Regions from separate parts of the Microbulbifer sp. A4B17 genome, predicted to be linked through region 2. Evidence: predicted binding sites of a transcription regulator. Region 2 holds the regulator's gene; each other region holds the start of a gene.
What was found. Region 2 encodes sigma-54, which starts transcription at its own class of promoters, with help from an activator protein. Its sites were predicted from a motif close to TGGCACANNNNTTGCNNT; they were not measured.
Positions count from the first base shown of each region.

Region 1: glnL (nitrogen regulation protein NR(II)) is a predicted target of sigma-54. The motif match lies at 2,897-2,914, and genes of this name have one in related genera.
Region 3: galU (UTP--glucose-1-phosphate uridylyltransferase GalU) is a predicted target of sigma-54. The motif match lies at 2,622-2,639, and genes of this name have one in related genera.

Region 1 covers NZ_CP029064.1:4,766,666-4,771,574, forward strand. The annotation lists gene BTJ40_RS20860 (PAS domain-containing protein) at 1-60, opposite strand, end outside; gene ntrC (nitrogen regulation protein NR(I)) at 324-1,730, opposite strand; gene glnL (nitrogen regulation protein NR(II)) at 1,734-2,816, opposite strand; gene BTJ40_RS20875 (DUF4124 domain-containing protein) at 3,147-3,707, opposite strand; gene glnA (glutamate--ammonia ligase) at 3,890-4,909, opposite strand, start outside.
Region 2 covers NZ_CP029064.1:3,886,398-3,891,306, forward strand. The annotation lists gene lptC (LPS export ABC transporter periplasmic protein LptC) at 1-506, shown strand, start outside; gene lptA (lipopolysaccharide transport periplasmic protein LptA) at 493-1,044, shown strand; gene lptB (LPS export ABC transporter ATP-binding protein) at 1,138-1,863, shown strand; gene BTJ40_RS17115 (RNA polymerase factor sigma-54) at 2,058-3,521, shown strand; gene hpf (ribosome hibernation-promoting factor, HPF/YfiA family) at 3,719-4,009, shown strand; gene ptsN (PTS IIA-like nitrogen regulatory protein PtsN) at 4,013-4,474, shown strand; gene rapZ (RNase adapter RapZ) at 4,581-4,909, shown strand, end outside.
Region 3 covers NZ_CP029064.1:634,901-639,809, reverse strand. The annotation lists gene BTJ40_RS02905 (hypothetical protein) at 1-153, shown strand, start outside; gene BTJ40_RS02900 (phosphomannomutase) at 239-1,585, opposite strand; gene galU (UTP--glucose-1-phosphate uridylyltransferase GalU) at 1,582-2,433, opposite strand; gene fabA (3-hydroxyacyl-[acyl-carrier-protein] dehydratase FabA) at 2,751-3,275, shown strand; gene fabB (beta-ketoacyl-ACP synthase I) at 3,343-4,566, shown strand; gene BTJ40_RS02880 (sugar nucleotide-binding protein) at 4,626-4,909, opposite strand, start outside.

The DNA of each region.
Region 1 (4,909 bases), 880 kb from region 2:
ATCTTTTACCCAAAATAAAAATGGAACCTCGGTAACTACTCGCAGTTCATCTGCAGTCATATCGCCTCAACCATCTAAATACCAGAAATTAACTCTAATTTTAGCAGGCAATGAGAATATCATTCAGGATTTTATAGATAACTGTATTTTCAAGTTTACCTGCTGGAATCAAAAATACCTATCTAAATAGATGTTAATAGATTACTGCTAGTAAAAGACTCAATCAGGAACAAAAATAAATAAATTAAGAGCTGCCTGACAGTGAGAAGTGAGTATATTTTAAGTAGGCCTTCCCATCCTGTTTGGGAAGACCTCACTGTTATTTACTCTCCGCCAATTTCCAATTCTTTTAACTTCCGCGTCAGGGTATTTCTCCCCCACCCCAGCAAGTCAGCGGCATCACGCTTACGTCCAGCCGTATGCTTGAGAGCAATTTCTATCAGCGCTTTTTCAAATGCGGGAACAGCTTCATTTAAAATCTCGCGCTGCCCCGAGGAGAGGGCCTGGTCGGCCCACAGACGTAGAGCTTTTTGCCAGTCTGCCGGTGTTTCTGTCGTCGCGCCCTGCTGGTGCAACTCCTGTGGTAAATCTTCAATATGCACCTCGCGTCCGGAAGCCATTACGGTAATCCAGCGACAGGTATTTTCCAGTTGTCGTACATTACCGGGCCAATCCAGCCCGGAAAGATACTCCTCAGTTTCCTTGGTTAGGATCTTTGGCTCCACCCCCAGATCTTTTGCCGCAGCATTAAAGAAGTGCCTCACCAATCGCGGAATATCCTCCCGGCGATCCGCCAGTCTAGGAATATGGATGCGAATAACATTCAGACGATGGAACAGGTCCTCGCGGAATTTATGCTGGCATACGAGCTCTTCCAGGTCCTGGTGAGTCGCGGCAATAATGCGCACGTCCACCTTTACCGGAGTGTGGCCACCGACCCGGTAAAATTCGCCATCAGCCAATACTCGCAATAACCGCGTCTGCGTATCTGCGGGCATATCGCCAATTTCATCCAAAAACAGGGTGCCGCCATTGGCCTGCTCAAAGCGTCCGGCTCGCTGAGAGCTGGCACCAGTGAAAGCCCCTTTTTCATGGCCGAATAATTCGGACTCCATCAGGTCCTTGGGAATGGCCGCCATATTCAAGGCAATAAATGGTTTATCTCTGCGCGGACTGTGATTGTGCAGTGCCTGCGCCACCAATTCCTTACCGGTGCCGGATTCACCATTGATTAATACGGTGATATTGGAATGTGACAGGCGGCCAATCGCGCGAAAGACCTCCTGCATCGCTGGCGCCTCACCAATAATTTCTTTATTACCCTGGCCGTTTTCCGGTTCAACCCGCTCTTCAGCACTCTGTTCACTGGCATGCATCAAAGCGCGCCGGGTTACCGCAACCGCTTCATCGATATCAAATGGCTTGGGCAGGTATTCAAAGGCACCTCCCTGGTAAGCGGCTACGGCGCTATCCAGGTCCGAGTGCGCAGTCATAATAATTATTGGCAGGCTCGGCCGCTCGGCCTGGAAGCGCTGCAACAATTTAAATCCATCGGAACCCGGCATACGAATATCGCTAATCACCACATCCGGTGAATCACTGTAGAAATCATCCAGGGCGCGGTCACCGCTCTCATAGCAATGGGTATCAATCCCCTCACGCGATAGCGCTCTCTCCAGCACCCAGCGGATTGATCTGTCGTCGTCAATAATCCAAACGCGATTACTCATTCTCTAGGCTCCTGTATTTGCTAATTCGGTAGTAAGGGGCAGGTAAATCTGGAAGATACTGCGGCCGGGTTGGCTGTCACACTTAATCAGCCCCTTGTGTTGATTGATTATGTTCTGTGAGATGGAAAGGCCGAGGCCAGAGCCCTCGGCGCGGCCGGAGATCATCGGGAAAAATATCCGCTCGCGAATCTCCTCCGGTATGCCTGGGCCGTTATCCTCGATTTCTATACGACAGACTAATGGGCAATTGCGGCGGCCGATGGTGAATTGGCGCTGTATTCGAGTGCGCAATACCATCTCCCCACTGCTGAGACCAATACTTTCATCGATGGCCTGCATGGCGTTGCGGGCAATATTGAGCAACGCCTGGATCAATTGTTCGCTATCTGCGGGGACATCGGGAATCGATGGATCGTAGTCCCTGCGGATTTGTAATTCACCGATGCACTCCGCATCCAATAACTGGGCAACGCGCTCCAGAACCTCATGCACATTAACCGGTTGCAGTACTACCGGCTGGCGTGGGCCCAGTAAACGATCGACGAGGTTGCGCAGTCGATCCACTTCTTCAATGATTATCTGGGTATATTCATCCAGTGCCGGGTCGGGCAACTCTCGCTGTAGCAGTTGTGCGGCACCTCGTATACCGCCGAGGGGGTTCTTGACCTCATGGGCCATACCGCGAACCAGGTTGCGTGTGGTTTCCTGGGCGTTAAGCAGCGCATCCTCCCTGGCAATTCGCAACAGGCGATCCATCGGCTGCACTTCCACAAGCAACACGGAAAACTCGGGGACCGGGCTGACTGAGTAATCCACAGTCCGGGTTTCAAGATTATTCAGCCGCCAACTGGCACGGCGTACTGTGTACTTTTCATTTTTTCGCAGCGCTTCCCGCATAGCCTCATAGGCAGCGGGAGATTCTCGCACCACCTCCTCCAACATCGAGCCTTTGACTCGAGTACTGGAGGCGGCCAACAAGTCCTCAGCAGCATTGTTCAAATAGCAAAGCGATAAGTTTTCATCCAACACCAACACTGCGGAAGTCAGGCTATCGAGTAATTGGCGCAACTGGCGATCATTCAGCATTCACAAAATTTCCGATTCATTCCGAGGCTCTGACCAAACTCCCTTTGGTCACCCCCAGCAAACTAGCGCTGTATCTAGTCAGTGCAAAAAGCAAACCAAAATGGCGCATATGCTGGCATTTGCAGGCGGAAACAACTTCAACCGGACACAATCGGTGCGCAGTGAGCTCTAGTGGCATAGCGAGTTACTCAGCTTAAAAAATGAGGTGTCGCCAACTACAGGCAGAATGCACCAGAACGGTGCGCAGGTCAAAAAATAAACAGACTGGATTGGGAGATGGGAGGAAGTGAGAGGGCAGTTAGATTGAGGGGGCTTTCGCCCCCCAGTATTTCAACCCCTAGCTATGGGGCGCTTCACGTAAATGGTAACCACTTTGGATTGAGCCATAACCTGCCCGTTTGCGCCCACCAAGACGGCCTGTAGGGTATGCGTTCCACGCTCAAGAGCCGAAATATCCAGGGCATTACCGTAAGCACTCCCCTGCCAGCGTTGCCCATCGATAATCGCATAAAAGCTTGAGCCCTCTGGGTAGGCTGGAGTTACTTGTACCTCAAGCGCAATCAGGGTTTGCCCAGGAGGGATAGTAGCCTCATTTATTGGGCTTACGATCTGTATCGAAACAGCCTCGGAACTTCTATCTTCCGTATTCGGCGACAATTTTTTTGAGGGTAGCTGCCGGGGCAAGGCGATCGGCTGGATGTTGATCGGTGCCAACTCAACCTCTTCCGAGCTGCCGTTTGGTGGTGGTGTATCACTAAAGGTTACCTGACCATCGGGACCCACTATTTTGTATATGGCTCCACTCTCTGCGAAAGCCACAAAAGCCACTAGTGGCAAAACTAATAAAACAGCTTTCAGTAGTTCTCGAATTCCCAACATTCTATTAGCCACCCTGCAACTCCCCCCATTTCAGGTATAGGGATTTTCATACTTTTGGCGCCGTTTATTGCAGCTGCAAACCACAGAGCCCTAGAGTCCCGGCTGACAGTGTACCCGCAATAAAAAAGCCCGCACCAGAGTAGTGCGGACTTTTCGAGAACGGCTCGACGGCATCATCGTGATGCCGGTCGCCATTACACGGAGTAGTACATATCGAACTCGACCGGGTGAGTGGTCATGTTCAGACGCTCTACTTCTTCACGCTTCAGCTCGATGTAGGCATCGATAGCATCGTTAGTGAATACACCACCGGCTGTCAGGAATTCGCGATCCTGGTCCAGAGCATCCAGGGCGCCTTCCAGGCTGGAAGCGACAGTCGGGTACTCAGCCAGCTCTTCCGGCGGCAGATCGTACAGATCCTTGTCCGCAGCATCGCCAGGGTGGATCTTGTTCTTGATACCGTCGAGACCCGCCATCAGCAGCGCGGCGAAAGACAGGTACGGGTTGGCGGTCGGGTCCGGGAAGCGAGTCTCAATGCGCTTGCCTTTCGGGGAGGGCACGAAAGGAATACGGATAGACGCAGAGCGGTTACGCGCAGAGTAAGCCAGGATTACCGGCGCTTCGAAGCCAGGTACCAGACGCTTATAAGAGTTGGTGGAAGCGTTACACAGCGCGTTCAGGGCGCGAGCGTGCTTAACGATACCGCCGATGTAGTACAGAGCAGCTTCGGACAGACCAGCGTAGGCGTCACCGGCAAACTGGTTTACGCCATCCTTGCTAAAGGACTGGTGAACGTGCATGCCAGAACCGTTATCGCCAACCAGCGGCTTGGGCATAAAGGTCGCGGTCTTGCCGTAGGCGTGGGCAACGTTGTGTACAGCGTACTTGAGGATCTGTACTTCGTCCGCTTTCTTGGTCAGGGTGTTGGCGGCAACGCCGATCTCACATTGGCCGGCAGTGCCCACTTCGTGGTGATGCACTTCTACACGCAGGCCCATCTGCTCCATCGCGGAACACATAGCGGCGCGAACGTCGTGCAGGGAATCCACCGGAGGAACCGGGAAGTAACCGCCTTTAACACCGGGGCGGTGACCAATATTGCCTTCGGCAAAGTTGTGACCGGAAGACCAGGCCGCTTCTTCGGAGTTGATTTTGTAGAAGGCGCCGCCCATTTCGGCACCCCAGGTGATGTCGTCGAATACGAAGAACTCGGG
Region 2 (4,909 bases):
CCGAGAGCCCGCCAGAACAGTTCCTTGGCAAAAGACCCACTCCACAGCAGCAAAATCGCGCTGCCGACCTTATTATCAAAGGGGCTGAGACTCGCCATTTTGACCAAACAGGCAACCTAGCTTATCGCGTCGATGCGGAACAAATTACCTATTTTCAATTTAAACGCCGAGATCGCGCCAACCTGAAAGAACCGCGCATGCTCTTCTATACGGACGACCAACCCAAGTGGGCAGCCCGCTCTAAGCGCGGTATTGCCTTCAATCGGGGGAAACGCATAGTGCTCAATGGTGATGTTCAAGTTGATGAACTCCCAACCCCGGATGGCATCCAATTAAAAACGCAACGGCTTACGATCTTCCCTGACAGGGAATTCGCCGAAACCGACAAAGTTGTTACTATTAGCTCTGGCCCCAACCGGACTGAAGGGACGGGCATGCGCGCTTACCTGAAAGAAAACCGGATGGAAATTCTATCCGACGTGAAGAGCAGCTATGACACCCAATAACCGCCACCTCCCAATCTTGAAGGCCTTCGCTGCAATTACGCTGGCAGCTTTTACTGCTGTAGCGCAGGCATTGCCCGATGACCGGACCCAGAAAATCTCTGTGGGCTCTGACTCCATGTCGGCCGACCGAGCCAACAACCTGGTGGTTTATACCGACAATGTAGTCATCACCCAGGGATCTTTGCAAATCAGGGCGGACAGAGTAGAAGTTTACTTTACCGCAAGTGATGAAATAAGCAGGGTTGTCGCCGTGGGCCGCCCGGCACACTTCCAGCAACGGATCCTGGACAGCCAGGAGCCGGTAAAAGCTCATGCTGAGCGCATAGAGTACGTCATCAGCTCTGAAGAACTACAGCTCAACGGCCAGGCTTATATCGACCGCGATGGCAACACCCTGACTGCCGAGAAAATTGACTACGATCTCGCAACCGAGCAAATGAGCGCTCGCAGCCAGCCGGGCCAAGGCAGAGTTGAGATGATCTGGAAACCTGAAAGCACCGAGACCAGCGAACCCGCCGGCACCGACGCCAATCAGTAACCCAGCAGAGCTTTAAAGCCTGTAAAAACAGCGCTATTTACAATGATGTAATCCGCAGCCTTATATGGCTGCGGCCAGATTTCAGGACTCACTATGCCAACGCTACAAGCGTTACACCTCGCCAAACAATACAAGAAAAGAAAAGTTGTTCAAGATGTCTCCGTCAGTGTCTCCAGTGGACAGGTCGTTGGCTTGCTGGGACCCAACGGAGCCGGTAAAACAACCTGTTTCTATATGATCGCAGGGCTGGTGCAAGCCGACGCCGGGCAAGTCCTGATCGACAACGAAGATATCACCCGCCTCTCAATGCACGGCCGCGCCCGTAAAGGAATCGGTTACTTACCCCAGGAGGCCTCTGTATTTCGGCGCCTGTCAGTACGCGACAACATTCTCGCAATCCTTGAAACCCGCAAGGGACTCAGCCGGGCCGAGCGCGAAAAACAGGCCCAGGAGCTGCTCGAGGAATTCAATATAACCCACATTGAAAACAGCCTCGGAATGGCCCTCTCCGGGGGGGAGCGACGCAGGGTAGAGATTGCCAGAGCCCTGGCTACAGACCCCAGTTTTGTCTTGCTCGATGAACCCTTTGCCGGTGTCGACCCTATTTCTGTGAACGATATCAAGCAAATCATTCGCCACTTGCGCGACAGGGATATCGGTGTCTTGATCACAGACCACAACGTGAGAGAAACCCTGGATATCTGTGAAACTGCCTATATTGTCAGCGAAGGCCACATTATCGCCTCTGGAACACCAAATGACGTACTGGCCAATCAACAGGTACGCGAAGTCTATTTGGGACACGAATTTACCATTTGACGGCAAATGGTGACAAATGTAATCAAACAGTCAGTATATCGAGAATCACATCATATTTTACAAGCGGACTGACTCCTCAAATCACAATAGTCGGCACGCTTATTGCTTGTAATAGTTTGTAGGCCGGGGTAGTCTGCGCCATCTCGGGTTAACTTTGACAACCCCATTGTCGCACTGGCCTGCACCCCTAAACTATGAAGCAGTCTCTCCAGCTCAAGCTCGGCACACAGCTAACCATGACCCCGCAGTTGCAACAGGCAATACGCCTCTTGCAACTCTCAACACTGGATTTACAGCAGGAAGTCCAGGCAGCCCTCGACGGCAACCCAATGCTGGAGGCTGAAGGTGAGGATCTGGCTCCAACAACAAACACAGAGACTAACGGACAGCAAGAACTGCCACCCTCCACCACAAGTGAAGAGATAAACCACACCGCCAGTGAGGAAAAAGAGCTCGGAGAGACAGACTGGAGCCAGGATATCCCCACAGAGCTGCCGGTTGATTCTCATTGGGACGATATTTACAGCAGCTACAGCGCTCCTTCGGAGGGCGAAGACCCCAACTTCGAGCGCAACACCTCCACCGACACACTCCAGGATCACTTGCTCTGGCAATTAAATCTCACTGCACTATCCAGCCATGACAAGTGGATTGGCGAGCACCTCATTGATGCCATAAACCCAAATGGCCTGCTCAACACCAGCGTTAATGACGTTGCAACTTCCCTTCAAGTTGAAGAGGATGAGGTGGTTGCAGTCCTAAAAGCCGTACAACAATTCGAACCTGCCGGCTGCGGCGCACGGAGCCTTCAGGAGTGCTTGTTACTCCAGCTCCACCAGTTGCCAGAGGAAACTCCTTGGTTAAAAGAAGCGCAGACCATTATTGAGCGCCACCTGGAATTACTAGGGAAAAGAGATTTCAGGCAGCTCAGCCGACGTACACGCCTAAATGAAGCCCAGCTCGGCGAGGTAATTCGCCTTATCCAAACCCTCACCCCTAACCCAGGAGAAGAATTTAACGGCGAACAACCCGCCTATGTCATCCCCGATATTATTGTGTCTCGCAAGGAGCATCGCTGGCTTGTCGAGCTGAACCCGGAGATTACCCCCAAGATCCGTATCAATGGCCACTACGCTTCTCTAGTAAAACGGGCTGATAACTCGCAGGAAAATAACTTCCTTCGGGACCATCTTCAGGAGGCACGCTGGTTCCTTAAGAGCTTACAGAGTCGCCACGACACCCTACTAAAAGTCGCTACGTCCATTGTGGATAAGCAGCAAGGCTTTTTTGAGGAAGGCCCAGAAGCAATGAGACCGATGGTTCTGGCAGACATTGCTGAAACCATTGGCATGCATGAATCCACCATATCCCGAGTGACCACCCAGAAATACATGCTTACACCACGCGGGGTGTTCGAACTCAAGTACTTCTTCTCAAGCCACGTCAGCACAGATTCCGGTGAAGATGCCTCATCCACTGCTATTCGGGCCCTTATTCGTAAACTGATTGATAGTGAAGTGCCACGAAAACCGCTTTCAGATAATAAAATCACCCAGGAATTGGATAAACAGGGCATCAAGGTTGCGCGCCGAACGGTAGCGAAATACCGCGAATCCATGGGTATCCCCTCGTCAAGCGAAAGGAAACGGCTAATTTAGTGCCCTCCCCTGGCCGACCAATTATTTTGACCCACGATTCACCAGCAGTCACCACCTGCTGGCGCCCTCCACCGCCCAGCCTGCAACCAAAACCCAAAATTTGAGTGTATCCTTCCATTCTGGCCCACTTCCTAGTAGGGTTGCGACCCGATAGGGGGGTGAGTGCCGGCTTGTGATGCACCGTTAAGGAGAAATCCATGCAGATCAATATCAGTGGCCACCACGTCGACGTTACCTCACCTATGCGCAGCTACTGCGAAAGCAAAATGGAGAAGCTGTCCAGGCATTACGACAACATCACCAACGCGCAGGTTATTTTATCTGTCGAGAAGCTGATCCAAAAAGCTGAAGCGACAGTACATATCAATGGTCACGACCTCTGTGCTGGATCTGAGGACAGAGATATGTACGCGGCAATTGATGCGCTCACCGATAAGCTGGACCGCCAACTGAAAAAACACAAAGAGAAGTTGCAGAACCATCGCTGAACTATGACACTGGAAGCATTACTCTCTCCCCGCCTCAGCCTTTGCCATCTGGCGGGGAGCAGCAAAAAAAAGCTACTGCTCAATATTGCCCAGGCCATCGCCGAACAATATCCCCAACACGACTCCGATACAGTTTTTAACCAGCTGATCGCCCGTGAGCGCCTGGGCTCCACCGGTATAGGTGATGGTGTCGCCATCCCCCATTGCAGGCTGCCCGGCTGTGATAGCCCCATCGGGGTTCTCTGCACCACTCAGCCCGCCATAGATTTTGACTCTGTCGATCGCCAACCTGTCGACTTACTGTTTACTCTCCTGGTCCCCGAAGATGCGGAACAGGAGCACTTGGATACGCTGGCAGAGATTGCCGCTCTGTTTTCCGATAGCTTGGTAAGAGATAAGCTAAGGCAGGCACAAAGTAGTGATGAGCTCTATGCCCTAGCTATTGACAGCACTGCGGCCGCCTGAGGACGTTTCGGTTAACGACTGACGCCCAGCACTGAAATGCGCCCCCGGTGCCCGGGTAGTGCAGCAAGCGGAATAATAAAGACTTGACCAAAGAGAAGGGCTCTCTATGCGCTTGGTGATAATTAGTGGCCGCTCTGGATCCGGCAAAAGTTCTGCCCTACAGCTATTGGAGGATGTCGGTTTTAACTGCATCGACAACCTTCCCACCAGTCTGCTCCCGGAGCTGGTTAAACGGGTAAGAGCACAGCCGCCTAAAGAAAATACCCCGCTGGCCCTGGGTGTCGATGCCCGTAATCTCTGGCAGGACATCAGACAGGCTCCGGGCGTTATTGAGTCCCTGCGCGAGGCTGGTGTCCAGTGCGATGTTATCTACCTCGATGCCCGCGAGCCGGTGTTGGTTCAGCGATTCAGCGAGACACGGCGCAAACACCCCCT
Region 3 (4,909 bases), 1.8 Mb from region 2:
TCTCTTGGACGTTCAGCCCTGAAACCCCACCATCACGCCTATACAGATTACGCCTCTGTTATTGGGGTGCGAGTCAAGAATCAGTGGCAAATCTATTCTCAGCATCTAAAAACTCCCAAAGGACCAATTCAAGCCGTCACCCGACTCCTGTAAGCCCTTCTTAAACAACAATGGCTCAGGTAAGCGCACATACTAAAAAGCCCTGCATTTGCAGGGCTTTTAAAATCGAAAGCAGATATCAACCTATTAGCTGAAGAATCTCCTCTGTTTTTTCCCGCATTAACACCTCATTTCCCCGGGATTCAACATTCAAGCGGACGACTGGTTCAGTATTTGACATACGCAAATTAAAACGCCACTCGGGGTAAGCGATGCTCAACCCATCCACGTGCTCAACGCTGTCAGCTGCAGGTCCATACTTTTCCTCTGCCGCCTTTAACAGTGCTGCAGCATCCTGAACCTTTGAATTAATCTCTCCCGAACATGGGAAAGCAGCCATGCGTTCACCAACAAGCTGTGACAGCGATTTACCACTGCGACTTACCAACTCAGCGACCAATAACCATGGAATCATACCGCTATCGCAGTAGGCAAAATCCCGGAAATAATGGTGCGCACTCATTTCACCGCCATAAATGGCATCTTCCTTGCGCATACGCTCTTTAATAAAGGCATGACCAGTTTTGCTCTGCACCGGCTCTCCACCAGCAGCGCGGACAATATCCTCGGTATTCCAGAGCAGGCGTGGATCATGAACAACTTTGGCTCCGCTGTTTTTTGCCAGGAAAGCTTCTGCCAGCAAGCCAACAACATAGTAACCTTCAATAAAATCACCACTTTCATCGAAGAAAAAACAGCGATCAAAATCACCATCCCAGGCTATACCAAAATCAGCGCCGCTTGCCCGCACTGCCTCGGCAGTAGAATTGCGGTTTTCTGGCAAAATTGGGTTGGGAATACCGTTGGGAAAGTTGCCGTCGGGCTCGTGGTGAACTCGCACAAACTCAAACGGCAGGTGTGGAGCCAGCGCATCAACTACCGCCCCTGCACCACCATTACCAGCATTAACCACCAATTTTAATGGTTTCAATGCAGTATTATCGATATACCCCAATAAGTGCTGCACAAAATCAGCACGGTGTTCAAAGCGCTGCAAAGTGCCTCTTTGCTCAACCGGAGCAAAGTTGTTTTCTTCTGCCAAGCGCTTGATATCCAGTAGACCGGTATCACCACTGATTGGACTACTGCCTGCACGTACAAACTTCATGCCGTTGTAGTCCATAGGATTGTGACTAGCAGTAACACAAATACCGCCGTCAAAGTCCCCATGGAAATTGGCAAAGTAGACTTCTTCTGTACCACACTCGCCGATATGGAAAACATCGGCACCCGCATCTCGCAATCCATTCACCAGTGCATCAGTCAGCTCACCACTGGTAAGCCGAATATCATGCCCAACAACTACTCGACGAGCATTCAGGAACTGGGCAAAGGCACGCCCCACTCGATAGGCAACATCGGTATTAAGTTCATCGGGAACACGGCCGCGAAGGTCATAAGCCTTAAAGCAAGTCAGCTCACTCACTTGCTTTTCTCCTCAGCAGCCTGCTCTGGCAAATACACATTCTCATAAACGTGGTTAGTAGCATCGATAAAGCCCTCTACAGAGCCACAATCATAGCGGCGACCTTTGAAGGCATAAGCTAATACACAGCCCTGTTGAGCTTGCGCCATCAGCGCATCGGTTATCTGGACCTCACCATTTTTGCCTGGCGGGGTATCGCGGATCAGGTCAAAGATATCCGGTGTCAAAATATAGCGACCGATAATTGCCATATTACTGGGGGCATCTTCCGCTGCGGGCTTCTCAACCATATTGGTAACTTGGTACAAGCCGGGCTTAATCTCGTTACCACCGATCACACCAAACTTATGAATCTGCTCCTTCGGTACTTCCTCTACAGCAACAATACTGCAGCGAAACTGCTTATATAGCTGAACCATTTGCCCCAAAACGCCTATATCTTCATTCAGACAAAGGTCGTCAGCCAATACGACGGCAAACGGCTCGTCGCCAACCAGACGGTGTCCCTGCAAAATGGCATCGCCGAGGCCTCTCATTTCACCCTGGCGCGTATAAGAAAAGCTCGCTCTATCGATCACTTTCCGCACTGAGTCCAGGTAACGCTCTTTACCAGTACCAGCAATCTGGTGTTCCAACTCAAAGTTAGTATCAAAGTGGTCCTCAATTGCACGCTTGCCTCGCCCTGTGACAAAACCGATCTCGGTGAGTCCTGCCTCTATAGCTTCCTCAACGCCATACTGAACCAGTGGCTTATTCACTAACGGTAACATTTCTTTCGGCATTGCCTTAGTGGCAGGAAGAAAACGAGTGCCGTAACCGGCAACAGGAAATAGGCATTTCTTGAGCATTCTGCTCCCCCAATCAATTTAAAACAGCGCACCCCGCGCAGGGCAGGCAACGTATCATAGCGTCGTGGCGCGAGCACTTACACACGATAACGTTAAACTTGGCCCAAAATGTGAATTTCCCCGAGGATAAACACCGAAACTATCAGAATATATTGGGGAATTAATACGCTAAAGAGATGGTATTTGTGAAGACAATTTTCGCGCCAGTCACAAAAAGCGCCTTGACCGACTGGACAAGCGACACACAGCCCTTAGAATGCCCGATCTTGCAAAAGTGTCCAATCTCAATTGCATAACCACCCACTAACGGGGAAATGATGAGTAATTTTGTACAAAAAAGTGAGTATACCAGAGAGGAGCTTCTGACCTGCTCCCGTGGCGAGATGTTCGGCCCAGGCAACGCCCAGTTGCCGGCTCCCAATATGTTAATGCTTGATCGCATAACCCATATATCTAAAGAAGGGGGCGCCTTCGGCAAGGGAGAGCTGATCGCTGAGCTCGACATTCACCCCGATCTATGGTTTTTCGACTGCCACTTTCCTGGCGACCCTGTAATGCCCGGTTGCTTGGGTCTGGATGCCATGTGGCAATTACTGGGCTACTTCCTAGCCTGGAAAGGAAATCCCGGCCGCGGTCGCGCACTGGGCTGCGGGGAAGTTAAATTTACTGGCCAGATCCTCCCCACCAGCAAAAAGGTGACTTACCATATCCAAATGAGCCGGATTGTTGAGCGCAGGCTTGTTATGGGTATTGGCGACGGCAGTGTCTCAGTGGATGGAAGGGAAATTTACACCGCTAAGGATCTTCGCGTAGGCTTATTTACCCGTACGGATAATTTTTAAACTCGTTTAAGACTAAAACCGGTAGAAACCATCAGTCCTCTGCCGACAAGCTATGCTGGAGATCACTATGCGTCGGGTCGTCATTACCGGAATGGGTATCACTTCCTGTATCGGTACCAATACTAAAGAAGTCACCGAGTCACTAAAATCTGGCCGAAGCGGCATTCGCTTCCAAGAAGAGTACAAGGAACTCGGCCTGCGCAGCCAGGTGGCCGGGCCTGTGGACATCGATTTCAAGGAGCATATCGATCGCAAGCAATTGCGTTTTATGGGCGACTCCGCGGCCTATGCGTACATAGCCATGCGAGAAGCTATTGATATGTCTGGCCTCGAAGAGACCGATGTTTCCAACCCGCGTACAGGCATCGTAATGGGCTCTGGGGGTACATCTACCCAACAGATTATTGACGCCGCACATACCCTGAAAGAAAAAGGCGTGCGCCGCGTTGGCGCCTACCGCGTTCCTCAGGTAATGGGTAGCACCGTATCTGCATGCCTAGCTACCCCCTTCAAAATTAAGGGGGTCAATTACAGTATTTCCTCAGCCTGTGCTACCAGTGCCCACTGTATTGGCCACGGAGCCGAGTTAATCCAGATGGGTAAACAGGATGTTATCTTTGCCGGCGGCGGTGAAGAACTCGCATGGAGTCTCACCCACCTGTTTGATGCTATGGGAGCCCTATCGAGCAAATACAACGACAATCCATCTCATGCCTCTCGACCCTACGATGCAGATCGCGATGGTTTTGTGATCGCTGGCGGCGGTGGCTGCCTGGTACTCGAGGAAATGGAACACGCCCTGGCTCGCGGTGCGACCATCTATGCGGAGCTGACCGGTTACGGCGCAACTTCCGATGGTTACGATATGGTTGCCCCAAGCGGTGAAGGCGCCGCCCGCTGCATGCAGCAGGCTCTGGCCGGTATGGACGGCAAAGGGCTGCAGGGTAGCGTGGACTATATCAATACCCACGGCACCTCTACGCCTGTAGGCGATATCGCCGAGTTGAAGGCCATGCGTGAAGTCTTCGGAGATACAGTTCCGGCATTCGCCTCTACCAAATCTCTGACAGGGCACTCGCTGGGAGCTGCAGGGGTTCAGGAGGCCATTTACAGCCTGCTGATGATGCAGAATAACTTTATTGCTGCATCAGCCAATGTAGAGAACCTCGACCCCGCTGCGGAAGGCATGGACCTTGTCCGCCAGCTGCGTGAGACTGAAGTCAAACGGGCTATGTCCAATAGCTTTGGTTTTGGCGGAACTAATGCCTGCCTGATATTCGATAAAATCTAATCGAAATAAAAAGGGCGCCTCGCGGCGCCCTTTTTATTGACTGCACAACAGAAATCAAACTATTCCGGAGTTGCGTGCAGGCGCTCCAACCACAGCTCAACCTGGCGCGTCAGCCCCTGCCTCCAGCTACGCTGCTGAACACCAAAGACATCCCGCAGCTTGCCACAGGAAAGCACAATGCTGCGATCCTGCTTTTCAGCCTCATCCCCTAGTGAAGTAAATTGAGCAAAGCGCTCTTCATCGTAAAAAGCCTGGGCGCGTTCGACTACCTCCAAGGCAAACTCCATCGCTGTGCAACTATCAGAGCTACCGTAGTGATAAACGCCTCCTGCCTTGGCCCCGC